4 regions of the Micromonospora sp. NBC_00330 genome follow, and region 2 is predicted to be linked to each of the others. Evidence: riboswitches for the same ligand, from Rfam matches in the RefSeq annotation. Region 2 holds a riboswitch; each other region holds the start of a gene.

Region 1 (3,348 bases), 1.6 Mb from region 2:
CCGGCCGGCTGCCCCTCGTCGACGGTACGGGCGGTCGGGCTACCCGAGCCCCACCCGGGCGCTGAGCCACCGGGACGACCGTCCCGTCACCGCGCCCTGTCGACCCACCCGCTCCCTGACCCGCCGACCCGTGGCCCACAGTGGCCCGCTGGTCGGCGCGGCTCCCCATCGCACTGCTCTCTCCCCGAGGTGCCGACAATGGAGACCGTCGTCTTCTACCAGTTCGTGACCGAGATGCCGCGGGCCGCCGCCATCTGGTCGACGCTGTTCCTGCTGACCCTGGGCCTGCTCACCGTGCTGGCCGCCCGCCCCGAACGGGACCGGCCCACTGACGACCCGCTCCCGGCCGCGCCCACCCCTCGGGAGCTGGCCGCCGCCGAGGCCGTGGACAGGCGCCGCTACGCCGAGGAGGTGGCCGTCGCCGCGGCCGGCGCGGCCACCACCGCCAAGCGGCGGCGCGCCGCCTGGCTGACCGCTCAGGAGCGGCTGGAGCGGGCCTGGATCGGGTACGACGAGGCGGACACCGCCGCGCGTCGCTTCGCTGGCGCCGGGGCGCTGCCCACCCCGCAGACCCCGCACACCCCCGCCGAGTACGCCGCCCGGGAGCGCTATCTGCACCGGGCGGCGATGGCGGCGTACTGGCGGGGCGACCTGACCATGGCGCAGCTCGGCGACGTGTTCGGGCACCGGCGCGGCTGGGATCCCCGGCGACACCCGGTCGAGCAGGAGGTGCTGATCAGTCGGGTGGTCCGGGATGCGCGGCTGGCCGACTACCAGGTGGCCGTCGACAGTGAGCGGGCCGCCTGGCGCGACGCGGAGTTGGCCGCCGAGTCGGCTCGTGCCCTCGCCGAGGAGGCGTACGCGGCGGCGGCCCGGCTACGCCCGACCCTGGCCCCCGCGCGCCGCACGGTGGCCGGGGCGTTGCGTCCCGCCGTCGTGGCACTGTGGCGCCCGGCCCGGGTGGGTTGAGCCCAATCCGTGATGTGAGGCCGGTCACCCAATCGCGAAATCGGACGTCCGACGCGATCGGCGGGATTGTTCCCGCGATTGTGGCCGCGTTCTTTACGGCCTGTCCGGTTGTCGCCCGCAGGCGTCGCCGTAACCGGTTGTCCCATCGAGTCACATCATCGGCAATACGCGCAGAAATTGTCGCGCCAATTGGGGTTTACGCAGGTGAACCTGGCTTGGCAGGGCGTTGAGACGCCAGTAGTGTCGTCCCGTCCGGTGCGGTAACCGATCGCAAGACGCGACGCCGCATCGACCCGCTTAATCGTGATCAACGAACCGGGGACCCACCAGTAAGTCCGGGGTGAATCCGCGAGCCACGGCCCGCGGTAGGGCGTCTTCCCGCCCGAATCCGTCAGCTAACCCGGTAGGCGGTGTCGGAAGGAGTCCCATCCTCGTGCAGCACCTTTCCACCCCTCGGTTGTTCCCTCGCCTCCACGGCGCGGCGGTGCACCCGCTCATTCGTCGCGTGACGGTGAGCTGACCCCCCGGGTCATCGCCTTCCCCGCCCGGCCGCGCCGGGCGTTCCCCTGAGCGGTTCACCATCCGCGGACCACGGTCCGCGCGCTGGCGCCTGCCCGGATACCGGTCCGGCCCCGGTGTGCCGCTCTCCCCCCGATCCGTGGAGGACCCCGTGAAGCACACCCTGCAGCGTCAGCTCCGCCGCCTCGCCACCGAACGCCCGTACCAGATCGTCGCCGCCTCCGCCGCGGCCCTCGCGATCGCCACCACCACCGGCGCCCTGCTCACCACCGCCGACGACGCCCCGGCCGGCCAGCGCACCGCGACCACTGTCGCCGAGATGCGCAGCGACGTCGCCGCGTCCCGCGGCGAGGCTCGGGACGCGTCCCCCTCGGCCAGCGCCGCGCCGACCACTGCCGCCCCGGCCACCAGCGCCGCGTCGCCCGCCGCCAAGGCCAGCAGCAACCCGGACCTCACCCGCAAGCCGGAGCGGCCGAAGCCGCCCGCGACCAAGGTGCTCGACTACGACTACGAGGCGCAGAACACCTACTACAACTGCGGCCCGGCGGCCACCCGGAACGCGCTCAGCGCCGCCGGCATCGACCGCACCCAGGAGGAGCTCGGCGCCGAGCTGGGCACCACCGAGATGGGCACCAACTCGGCCGAGGACACCACCCGGGTGCTCAACGCCGAGGTGAAGGGCTCCCCGTACCGGACCCGGATGTTCCCCGGCGCGCCCAGCCCGGCCCAGATGGACCGGCTCCAGGCCGACGTGGTGAAGGCCATCACCGACGGCCGGGGCGTGGTGGCCAACGTCGTCGGGGACGCCACCGACACCGACGGCGGCTGGCACTCCTACGGCGGCGGGCACTACATCGCCGTCGTGGGCTACAAGGACAACGGCCGCACCGTACGGATCGCCGACTCGGCGAACCCGGCCGACCCGTCGTACTGGATCACCACGATCGACCTGGCCAACTGGATCACCAGCCGGGGCTACTCCGCCTGACCCGGGCACGCTGACCGCCGCGGGCGCCGTCCCCCACAAGGGGCCGGCGCCCGCGGCGTCTGTCCGCGCGGTCGGTCATCGACGGCTCTCGTACCCGACAGTGAACCGTGGGAGACTGCGGCCGTGGTGGAGAAAACGGGTGGTCACGCCGGCCGCAGGCCGGTCCTGCTGCTGCTGCACGGCATGGGAGCGACAGGGGACGTGTGGTTGCCCTGGGCCCCGTACCTCGAGCAGCACTGGCCCGGGCGGTGGCTGGCACCGGACCTCGCCGGCCACGGCTGGGCGTCGCCGCTGCCGTCGTACTCCTTCCCGGGTTTCGCCCAGCAGATCGCGCAGGCCCTCGCCCCCGACGACCGGCTGGTCGTGCTCGGGCACTCGCTGGGTGGGGTGGTCGGCCTCGCGCTTGCCGCCCGCGACGCCGGAACGCCGGTGGACGCTGTCGTCGGGCTGGGCATCAAGGCACTCTGGTCGCCTGCTGAGCTGGCCCGTGCCGCCGAGGTCGCCGCCCGCCCGGTGAGCTGGTTCGCCAGCCGCGCCGAGGCGGCTCGCCGCTACCTGCGGGTCTCCGGTCTGGTCGGCCTGGTCTCGCCGGACCACCCGGTGGTGGACGCCGGGCTGCGCCAGGTCGACGGCCGATGGCGCCTCGCCATGGACCCGACCGCCTTCGCCGTCGGCGAGCCCGACCTGGCCGCACTGCTGGCGGCGACCGACGTGCCGGTGGTGCTGGCGCGCGGGGAGAACGACCCGATGGTCACCGACGAACAGCTCAAGGAGTACGGCGTACCGGTCGCCACGCTGCCCGGCCTCGGGCACAACGCGCACGTGGAGGACCCGGCGGCGGTGCTGGCGCTGCTCGATCCGTACCGCTGAGC
Region 2 (3,348 bases):
GGCCGCGCCCGCCACCGTCTGACGCGTCGAGGGCCGCTCCGCGTCACGCGGAACGGCCCTCGACGGCGATCGTGCGGGTCAGAGCAGCGACATGTGGACGTGGTCCGTGTGGTTCGACGGCCCGCTGTACGAGCTCCAGCCGGTGGCCGGGAACCAGATCTGCCGGTTCCAGATCACGTAGTAGATGCCGAGCCGGTCGGCGTTACGGATGAGGAACGCGGCGACGTTGTTGCCGTACGTCCGGGTGTCGTTGTTGTGCCACGGGGAGAACCCGCTCTTCTGTAGCGACCAGTCGCAGGCGCGGCCCTTCGGGTGCTCCCACGGCCCGCCGGGGCGGTAGCAGCCGACGAACCGGTTGAAGCCGGCCGCCTTGACCTCCTTGTACGCGTGCAACGTGCGCGGCGTGATGCAGCCGGACGTGGTGGGGTCGTTCTCGCTGCACGACTGGGGCTTCCAGTCACCGTCGGCCGTGCGACCGGGGCCGATCTTCGCGACCTTGGAGGTGGCATCCACCAGGCCGCCGGTGAAACCCTTACCGCCGACGAGGGAGAGCGCCTTGTCGGCCTCGCTCTTGCGCTTGGCCATCAGGGCGGTCTGCTTCTGCTGCTCCCGGACCTCGGTGTCGAGGGCCAGCTTGGCCTGCTCGGCGCGGGCCTTCACCTCGTTGACCTCGGAGAGCTTCTTCTCGTTGACCATGTTTATCTCGTCGAGCATCCCGGCGCGCTGGACGAACGAGTCGGGAGCGTCGCTCTCCAGCAGCATCGCGACCGCGCCGATCCGGCCGGTCCGGTACGCCTGGGCGGCGATCTGCCCGACCTGCGGGGCCAACGCGTCCAGGTCGGCCTTGGCCCGGTTGACCTCCGCCGCCAACTCGCCCTGCCGCTTCTTGGATTTGTCCAGCTTGGACTTGGCGGCGGAGTAGTCGCGGTTGGCCTGCTCGATGACGTCGTTGAGCAGCTTGGGCTCGCCGTCCTCCTCGTGCCCGGACGGTGTGGGGGTCGTCGGGGCGGCGTGCGCCGGGAGCGGCCCGGCGAGCACTGTCAGTGCGGCGATCACGGCCACCACGGGTGTCAACCAGCGGCGTAGGGGTGCCGTCACAATGTTCCCTTCCGTCGACCGCCGACCGGGTTAGCTGACGGGTTCGGGGCGGAAGCGGCCCCTACCGCTGACGCGGATTCACCCCAGGTACCTGGGTCCCCGGCTCGCCGGTTGGCGATTGGGCGGTGGCACCGCAGGCGCCGCTTCGCGCCTTCATCGGTAACCGGCAGCGAGGTTACCCGAGAGTCGACCGGCTGAGCTACGCCTGGATGCCGACCAAAAGCGTCATTTCGCCATAGCGTTGAGTGACCAGTGACGCGGTTCTCAGGGTGGATGCCCGATCTGGTCACGCTGAGGAGTGTCACCATGCCGTATCCGTGCTCCTGTTCGACTCCGGCCACCGGTCGGTGGCCTCGGATGGGGGTGCGGTCCGCGTCCGGTCCGGCTCGTCGGAGCCGGCCGTTCGCGGTGAGCTGAGTGCGGCCAGTGCCTCGCTGCGGTCCGGCTGGGGCCGGGGCGCGGGAGCGTCGGTGGACGCCGTGGCATCGGTACGCCCGGCCGCGGTCACCACAGCGGCCAGCCCGGTGGTCAGCGGCACGGCGGCGATCAGGCCGAGGGTGGCGACCGCACTGCGGACGATCTCCTGCGCGAGGAACTCACTGGTGAGGATCTGCCCGATCGGCCGCGAGTCGGCGGTGAGCAGGAGCAGCAGGGGCAGTGACGCGCCCGCGTACGCCAGCACGATGGTGTTGACGGTGGAGGCGATGTGCGCACGGCCGACCCGGGTGGCGGCGCGGTACAGCTGCAACCGGGTCAGCCCGGGGTTCGCGTTCGCCAGTTCGGTGACGGTGGCCGCCTGGGTGACCGTCACGTCGTCGAGCACCCCGAGCGATCCGATGATGATCCCGGCGAGCAGCAGGCCGTGCAGGTCCACGTCGCCCTGGAACATCGACAGGGTGGTGGCGTCCTCGCTGCCGAAACCGGTGAGGTGGGTCGCGGCCGTGGCGATCGTGGCGAGCACACCGGTCAGCACCAGGCTGCCCAGGGTGCCGAGCACCGCGACCGAGGTCTGTGCGGTGACCCCGTGGGTCAGATAGAGCACCACGAACATGATCAGGGCCGCGCCGACCACCGCCACCAGCAGCGGTGACCTGCCCGCGCTGATGCCCGGCAGCACGAAGGTGAGCAGGATGGCGAAGCTGGCGGCCAGCCCGGCGAGCGCAGCCAGACCTCGCCACCGACCGAACGCGACGATCGCGGCCGCGAAGACCACCGCCAGCCACACCATCGGGGTGCCGCGTTGGTGCTCGGCGATGTTCCAGTTGCTGACTGTGGGATCGATCGGATCGGCCAGTTCGACCAGGACGACCTCGTCGCCGACCTCGACCCGGGGTGCGCCGGGCCCGTCGGGCACCGGTGTCCGTACCTGCTGGCCGGCGGTCGGCCCGTCGTCGACCCGGACGTCGACAGTGCCGCACCGCCCGTCGCCGACCCTCGGTGTGCCCTCCGGAACCGACGGCGCCGGCGGGCACGGCTCGCTCACCACGCGGGTGACGGTGCCGGGGTAGCGCGGCACGTCCGCACCACCATCGGTCTGCGGTGACCCGCCGCGCGGCCAGAGCAGCACCGCGGCCAGCACTGTGGCGACGAACAGGGGTACCACAGTCACGACGAGGATCCGTCGCACCCGTGGCGGGGCGGACGGAGCAGAGTGACTGTGGTCGGCGGCCAAGGCGAGACTCCAAACGATCCGGTGCGGGATACGGGTCAGCGGGCCGGGCGGTTCACCGTTGCGGTGGAAACGCGGCGGACGGCGGGGCGGATCGCTGCCTGACGACCGCTTGATCACGGACGGTCAGTGCTCGGCCCGGTCGGCCGGGGGCGACGCCACGACGTGGCGGCGCCGGTGCCCGACTGTGCAGCGGCATTCGGAGGGCCATCGTGGGAGATGCTAGCCAGCCCTTCCGGGGGTTGCAGGTCGTGGCGGAGTGTCGGGTGGCCGAAGCGCTCGCGCGGCGGTCTCCGGGGCGGCATGTTGGAGCCATGCCCGCTCCGTCACCGCCCGATCCTGACCGACCGCGACGCGCCGAACCCGTGCCGCACGACAAGCACGCCAACCGCGCCGGGCACGACAAGCACGCCGGGCACGATCCGGCGATGTTCCGCCGCCGGTTCTGGGTCTGCCTGGTGTTGACCATCCCGGTGGTGCTGACGAGTCGTCTCGTGTCGGATCAACTGGGCCTGCCCGGCGACGACGTCCCCGGTCGGTCCTGGGTGGGCCCGGTGCTCGGCTCGGTGGTGTTCTGGTGG
Region 3 (3,348 bases), 500 kb from region 2:
CACCGCCGGCTTCATCGACCCGGGCTTCTCCGGTCACGTGACGCTGGAACTCTCGAACGTGGCGAACCTGCCGATCACCCTGTGGCCGGGCATGAAGATCGGGCAGCTCTGCATCTTCCGGCTCTCCTCGCCGGCCGAGCACCCGTACGGCTCGGTGGTCTACGGCTCGCGCTACCAGGGCCAGCGGGGGCCGACACCCAGCCGCGCCTGGCAGCACTGGCGCACCTGGCCAACCCGCTGAGGTTCGACAGCTAGAACCGAGACGACGAGGGCCCGCCGCGACGGATCGCGACGGGCCCTTCGATCACTCAGGGTCAGCCTGGACGGCCATAGCTGTGGATCGGGCCGTCGTCGACCTTCTTCATCTTGACCGGCTGACCGGCCTGCGAGGCGTGCACCACCCAGCCGCCGCCGACGTACATGCCGACGTGGTGGATGTCGCTGTAGTAGAAGACCAGGTCGCCGGGGCGCAGGTCGCCCTTGCTGACGTTCTTGGTGACCCGGCTCTGCGCGGCGGCGTTGTGCGGCAGCGACACGCCGGCCTTCGCCCAGGCGGCCAGCATCAGCCCGGAGCAGTCGTACGAGTTCGGGCCCTCGGCACCCCAGACGTAGGGCTTGCCGATCTGCGCGCAGGCGAACTTGACAGCGGTGCCCGCGGCGCCGCCGGGGTAGCTACCCGGGCAGGGCGCCGGGCGCAGCGGACCGCCGCCGCCGCTGCCGTACACCTTGAGGCGCAGCTTCTGCAGGCGGTCGATCTCGTCGTTGATCTGCTTCTTCTTCGCCGCCAGTTGAGCTTCCGTGCGGGACAGCTGGGCCACCATCTCGTCCAGTGGCGCCTTCTGCGCGGCCAGCTGGTCGCGCAGGTCGGCCACCTGGCGTACGTCCTTCTGCTGGTTGTGCGCGAAGCGGTCGAGCATTTCGAGCTGGCCGACCACCTCGCTGGGTGACCGGCTGCCCAGCATCGCGTTGACGGTCGAGACGTTCTCACCCATGTAGGCGCGTACGGCCAGGGCGCTGACCTTGTTCATCGCGGCGTCGACCTGGCGCTCGAGCGGAGTGATCCGGGCGGCCAGGGCATCGGCCTGCTTGCGCTTCACGGCGAGGTCGGTGCGGGTGGCGTTGTGCCGTTCGATGACCGGTTCGAGCTTGTTCCAGTCGGCGTCGATCTGGCGCTCGATCTCGGCGACGGACGGGTCGGCGTGGGCCGCCGTGGCACTGCCGGTCAGAACGACGGCGATGCCGGCCAGCGCGGCGAGTGCAGTGGTGAAGCGGGACCAGCGTGGGCGCGGCACGATCGACGCCGGGCCGGCTGATGCCGACCGCTCGGACGACGGCCGCGGGGCATGGAGTGCCACCGGGGTTCCGTACTCCTTCTTCCTGACCGCCTACCGGGTTAGCTGACGGGTTCGGGCGGGAAGTCGGCGCCCTACCGCAATGGCTGCGGATTCACCCCGAGGGACCTGGGTCCCCGGTTCGCTCGGAAACGACTCGGCGGTGTCGGTCCGTTACCGCCCGGGCTGGGCGGAGCTGCTGTCGGGCCGACAAATGACCAGAGTAGAGACGCCTGTTACCGATCCGCAACCCGTGCGGCAGTGACACTCCGTACGGATTGGACTAGGTCACCGACAGTGTGTGAAGAATTCTTTCCATCTACTTCGATAGATAGAAAGGTATTGACGTGACCTCCCGGACGGCGCGATGGTGACCTGACCTCACTCCGCGAGAATCTAGGGGGTTCGATGCACCATCCAACCCTGTCGACCGGCTGGCGCGCGCTGCTCGCTGCCACCGTGGTCGCCGCCGCGACCACTGTGCCACTCTCCGTCGACCCGGCCGCCGCCGCGCCCACCACCGACCGCCAGCAGCAGTACGCCGCAGCAGCCACCGAGTACGGCGTTCCGGCCGTCGTGCTGCTCGGCGTCTCCTACCTGGAGTCCCGCTGGGACACCAACGCCGGCACACCGAGCACCAGTGGCGGCTACGGCCCGATGCACCTGACCGACGCCCGGCACGTGGCCGCCCTGCCCGGGCGCGGCCACCACGACGCCGGCGCCGAGGACCCACGCGGCGACGACTCCCGTCCCGCCCGCGTGCCCGCGCCCCGGCCGGTCGAGGCACCCGCGCCGTCCACCGCCGCGTTGCAGACCGTCGACGCCGCCGCCACGCTGACCGGCGCCACCCCCGAAGCGCTGCGCACCGACGCGGGCCTCAACATCCGGGGTGGGGCCGCGCTGCTGAGCGCGTACCAGAGGGATCTGGGCGCGCCGGTCGGCGCGGACACCGACCCGGCGGCCTGGTACGGCGCTGTGGCCCGCTACTCGGGCGCGGACAGCGCCGACGCCGCGGCGGCCTTCGCCGACGAGGTCTTCACCACCATCGGCGCGGGCGAAGCCCGGGTGACCGACGACGGCCAGCGGATCACCCTGCCGGCCCGCGCGGTGCGGCCCGAGCGTTCCTGGTTGGACCGGCTGGGCCTGCGCCGGCTGGCCCGCCCGGACGGGGTGGAGTGCCCCCGCACCATCTCCTGCGAGTGGATCCCGGCGCCCTACGAGGCGTTCGGCGACGGGGACTACGGCAACCACGACCTCTCCGACCGACCAACACGGCAGAAGATCGAGTACATAGTCATCCACGACACCGAGGCGAGTTGGGCCACGACCCTGCAACTCGTCCAGGATCCGACCTACGTGAGCTGGCACTACTCGCTGCGCTCGGTCGACGGGCACATCGCCCAGCACGTCAAGACCAAGGACGTCGGCTGGCACGCCGGCAACTGGTACGTCAACGCGAAGTCGATCGGGTTGGAACACGAGGGCTTCGCGGCGCAGGGCACCTGGTACACCGAGGCGATGTACCGGACCTCGGCGAAGCTGGTCCGGCACCTGGCGCTGCGGCTGGGCATCCCCCTGGACCGCCAGCACATCATCGGCCACGACAACGTGCCCGGCACCATTCCCTCGACGGTGCGGGGAATGCACTGGGATCCGGGCCCGTACTGGGACTGGACGCACTACTTCGACCTGCTGCACGCGCCTCGCCTGGACACCGGCACCCCGGCCACCGGGCTGGTCCGGATCGACCCGGACTACACCACCAACCAGCCGGCGTTCACCGGCTGCGTCACCCCGGGCGTGCCCTGCGCGCCACGCGGCTCCTCGGCGGTGGTGCTGCGCAGCGCACCGTCCGCGGACGCGCCGCTGGTCAACGACATCGCGCTCCGCCCGGACGGCAGCCCGAACACGATGACCGTGTCGGACCACGGGGCCCGCGCGTCCGCCGGGCAGACGTACGCGCTGGCCGGACGGCAGGGCGACTGGACGGCGATCTGGTACCTCGGGCAGCGGGCCT
Region 4 (3,348 bases), 2.2 Mb from region 2:
GGTGGAGGCCGCCACCGGCCTGCTGGCCGAGGTGGAGGGCACTGTCGGGGTCATCACGCCGGTCCCCCGCCGCGACGAGGTCGCCGGTTGGCTCGGCGCGCTCGGCGCGCCGAGGTTGCAGGTGGTGACCAGCCTGGAGGCCAAGGGCATGGAGTACGACGGGGTGGTGCTGGTCGCCCCGAGCGAGATCCGGGCGGATCCGGGCGCCGGGGTGCGCACCCTGTACGTGGCGCTCTCCCGGGCCACCCAGCGGCTCACCACCATCGACCCGACCGGCTGACGTGCGCGGACTGCCGCCAACGGAAGGCGCCGCCCGTACACTTGCACACATAGCGATGTGAGCATACATTTGACCGGGTCCCGACCAGCGGCGGAAGGTGGTTCTCGTGGGCGCAGGTCATGACCACCACCATGGGTCCGTCGCCAATGCCGCACACCAGCACCGAGGTCGCCTCTGGGCGGCATTCGGGTTGCTCGCCACCCTGATGGTGGTCGAGGCGGTGGCCGCCCTGCACACCGGCTCGCTCGCCCTGCTCTCCGACGCCGGGCACATGTTCACCGACGTGCTCGGCATCGGGATGGCGCTCGCCGCCATCACGGCGACCCGGCGGGCCACCGGCGACCCGCAACGCACCTTCGGGCTCTACCGGCTCGAGGTGCTCGCCGCGCTGGCCAACGCCGTCCTGCTCTCCGGCGTCGCGATCTACGTGGTGATCGAGGCGATCCGCCGTTTCGGCGACCCGCACCAGGTCATCGCCGGCCCGATGCTCGCGGTGGCAGTGCTCGGCCTGCTCGCGAACATCGCCGCCTTCGCGCTGCTGCGCGCCGGGGCCCGGGAGAGCATCAACCTCCAGGGCGCCTACCTGGAGGTGCTCGGTGACCTGCTCGGCTCAGTCGGCGTCATCGGCGCGGCGCTGCTCATCACCGTCACCGACTGGTGGTGGGCCGACCCCCTGGTCGCGGTCGCCATCGGCGTGTTCATCCTGCCGCGCACCTGGCGGCTGGCCCGCGCCGCCATCCGCATCCTGGTGCAGGCCGCCCCGGAGCACCTCCAGGTGACCGCCGTGCACGACCGGCTCGCCGCCGTCCCCGGTGTCGTCGAGGTGCACGACCTGCACGTCTGGACGCTCACCTCGGGCATGGAGGTGGCCTCCGCTCACCTGACCATGGCACCCGACGCGGAGGTCGGCGCGGTGCTCACCGCGGCGCGTACCGCCCTGCACGACGACTTCCGCATCGAACACGCGACGTTGCAGATCGAGCCCGGCGCCGCTTCTGGAGCCTGTGGCTCCATCGAATGGTGACGGGGCCGTCATTTTCCGTGGTGACGCACGCACCGTCCGTCACATTGGCTGCAGCCGCCCCATCCGCACCGGTAGGCTCGGTCCCGGCCTCCACCAGGCGGCGCCCTCCCGGCGCCGGTGGCGGTCGCCGCCTAATCGCCCAACTGGGCGAACCGGGGAACCATGTTCCTGGGGTGTATCCGCGTCAGCGGTAGGGATCTTCCGTCCCGAACCCGTCAGCTAACCCGGTCGGCGGCTGACGGAAGGACATGCGCAGTGGCACCAGCACGACCACCCGCCGCCCGACTGGCGGCCCTGATCGTCGCGATGTTCGCCCTCGGCGTCGCGCTTCCGGCCGGCACCGCCTCGGCCGCTCCCCCGACCGGCCTGCGGGCCGCCGCACCCGACTCCGACGAGGAGGGCGGCACCCCGGCGTTGCGCGCCCAACTCGAGGCGGCCAGCAAGGGCTACCTGGACGCGAAGCGCGCCCTGGACACCTCAGTGCAACGGCAGAAGCAGCTCGCCACCCAGCTGACGACCATCGAGGTCGAGATCGACCAGCGCAACGGCAAGGTCAGCGAGATCGCCGAGGTGGCCTACCGCACCGGCCGGCTCGGTGCGATGTCGGCGCTGCTCAACAGCAACACTCCGGAAGGCTTCATGGACCGGGCGGCCGCGCTGGACGCGGTGGCGGCCAACGAGGACCGGGTGCTGCGCGACCTGCTGAACAGCAAGGACAAGGCCAACCGCACCCGGGTCGCCCTGGACGGCGAGATCAACGAACAGCGCAAGCAGGTCGCGGTGATGGCCAAGCGCAAGGAGCAGGCCGAACGGGCCCTGACCGTGGCCACCACACCCAAACCGCAGACCACCGCCGACGCCGGCTCCAACCGGGGCACCTCCAGCGCCAACGCGAAGGCCGCGCCGCGCAACTCCGACGGCTCCTGGCCCTCCGAGTCGTGCAGCATCAACGACCCCACCCCGGCCAGCGGCTGCATCACCCCCCGCACCCTGCACGCGCTCAACCAGGCCAAGGCCGCCGGATTCACCAGGTACGTCTCGTGCCACCGCCCCAGCGGCTCCGGTGAACACCCGAAGGGCAGGGCCTGCGACTTCGCGGCGCAGAAGGGCGGCTTCGGCGGGGACGCCACCGGCGGCGACAAGACGTACGGCAACAACCTGGCCGCGTACTTCATCCGCAACGCCGACCGGCTCGCCGTGCTCTACGTGATCTGGTACAGGCAGATCTGGCTGCCCAGCAGCGGGTGGAAGTCGTACAGCGGGGCTCACGGCACCCCGTCCACCGACCACACCAACCACGTACACCTGTCGGTCTACTGACCCACGCGTCGTGATGCCTGTGAGTCGCCGATGACTCACAGGCATCACGTGCGTCCGGGGCCGGACTACGTCGCCGGGCGTACCCCTGATGTCGTCGCTCGTCGGACGACCCGGCCGCGGTCGGCGGGCAGCATCGCGGTATGCCTCGGATCCGACCCACCACCCGCAAGGCGCTGCTCACCCTGCACCTCGTCACGTCGCTCGGCTGGCTCGGCACCGACCTGGTGCTGCTCACCCTCGGCATCGCCGTTCAGCGGGGCGCCGACCCGGCGGTGGTCTACCCGGTCACGGCCCTCGTCGGCACCGTGCTGTTCGCGCCGCTGAGCGTCCTGGTCTGGCTGATCGGAGTCACCAGCTCGCTGCTCACCCCGTGGGGCCTGCTGCGCCACCGCTGGGTGCTGGTCAAGCTCGTGCTCACCACGGTGATGGTCGGGCTGGTGCTGTTCCTGCTCACCCCGAACCTGCGTCACGCCGGAGCGGTCGGCGCCGCCCTACCCGCACGGGATCGCGCCGACCTGGTCATCGCGCCGGCGGTGTCGACCAGCCTGATGATCATCGCGACGGTGCTGTCCACCTACAAGCCGTGGGGACGGCGTCCCGCCACCCGACCGGCCCGCACGAGCCGTGATCGCGCCACAACCACGATCTAGACGCCACCGCCGCGGCGCGGGTCAGGTGGGCGGGGGGTTGCCGGTGCGGTCGAGGGCGGCGCCCAGGCGGGTGG

The links. A riboswitch is a leader RNA that binds a small molecule or an ion and turns the genes downstream of it on or off. The one in region 2 is predicted to bind cyclic di-AMP.
Region 1: linked by a shared signal. The riboswitch ahead of OG598_RS16760 (C39 family peptidase) and the one ahead of OG598_RS24215 (coiled-coil domain-containing protein) in region 2 are both predicted to bind cyclic di-AMP.
Region 3: linked by a shared signal. The riboswitch ahead of OG598_RS26635 (C40 family peptidase) and the one ahead of OG598_RS24215 (coiled-coil domain-containing protein) in region 2 are both predicted to bind cyclic di-AMP.
Region 4: linked by a shared signal. The riboswitch ahead of OG598_RS01150 (coiled-coil domain-containing protein) and the one ahead of OG598_RS24215 (coiled-coil domain-containing protein) in region 2 are both predicted to bind cyclic di-AMP.

What each region holds. Positions count from the first base shown of each region.
Region 1 is NZ_CP108012.1:3,738,872-3,742,219, reverse strand. Features, by position in the region: gene OG598_RS16770 (hypothetical protein) at 1-65, shown strand, start outside; gene OG598_RS16765 (hypothetical protein) at 199-969, shown strand; cyclic di-AMP (ydaO/yuaA leader) riboswitch at 1,254-1,394, shown strand; gene OG598_RS16760 (C39 family peptidase) at 1,628-2,476, shown strand; gene OG598_RS16755 (alpha/beta hydrolase) at 2,600-3,346, shown strand.
Region 2 is NZ_CP108012.1:5,350,186-5,353,533, reverse strand. Features, by position in the region: gene OG598_RS24220 (carbonic anhydrase) at 1-22, shown strand, start outside; gene OG598_RS24215 (coiled-coil domain-containing protein) at 79-1,098, opposite strand; cyclic di-AMP (ydaO/yuaA leader) riboswitch at 1,103-1,233, opposite strand; gene OG598_RS24210 (YibE/F family protein) at 1,400-2,770, opposite strand; partial or broken gene OG598_RS24205 (heavy metal translocating P-type ATPase) at 3,082-3,348, shown strand, end outside.
Region 3 is NZ_CP108012.1:5,851,842-5,855,189, forward strand. Features, by position in the region: gene dcd (dCTP deaminase) at 1-241, shown strand, start outside; gene OG598_RS26635 (C40 family peptidase) at 315-1,292, opposite strand; cyclic di-AMP (ydaO/yuaA leader) riboswitch at 1,369-1,504, opposite strand; gene OG598_RS26640 (N-acetylmuramoyl-L-alanine amidase) at 1,740-3,348, shown strand, end outside.
Region 4 is NZ_CP108012.1:233,796-237,143, reverse strand. Features, by position in the region: gene OG598_RS01160 (HelD family protein) at 1-280, shown strand, start outside; gene OG598_RS01155 (cation diffusion facilitator family transporter) at 387-1,304, shown strand; cyclic di-AMP (ydaO/yuaA leader) riboswitch at 1,423-1,554, shown strand; gene OG598_RS01150 (coiled-coil domain-containing protein) at 1,560-2,624, shown strand; gene OG598_RS01145 (hypothetical protein) at 2,765-3,274, shown strand; gene OG598_RS01140 (SRPBCC family protein) at 3,296-3,348, opposite strand, start outside.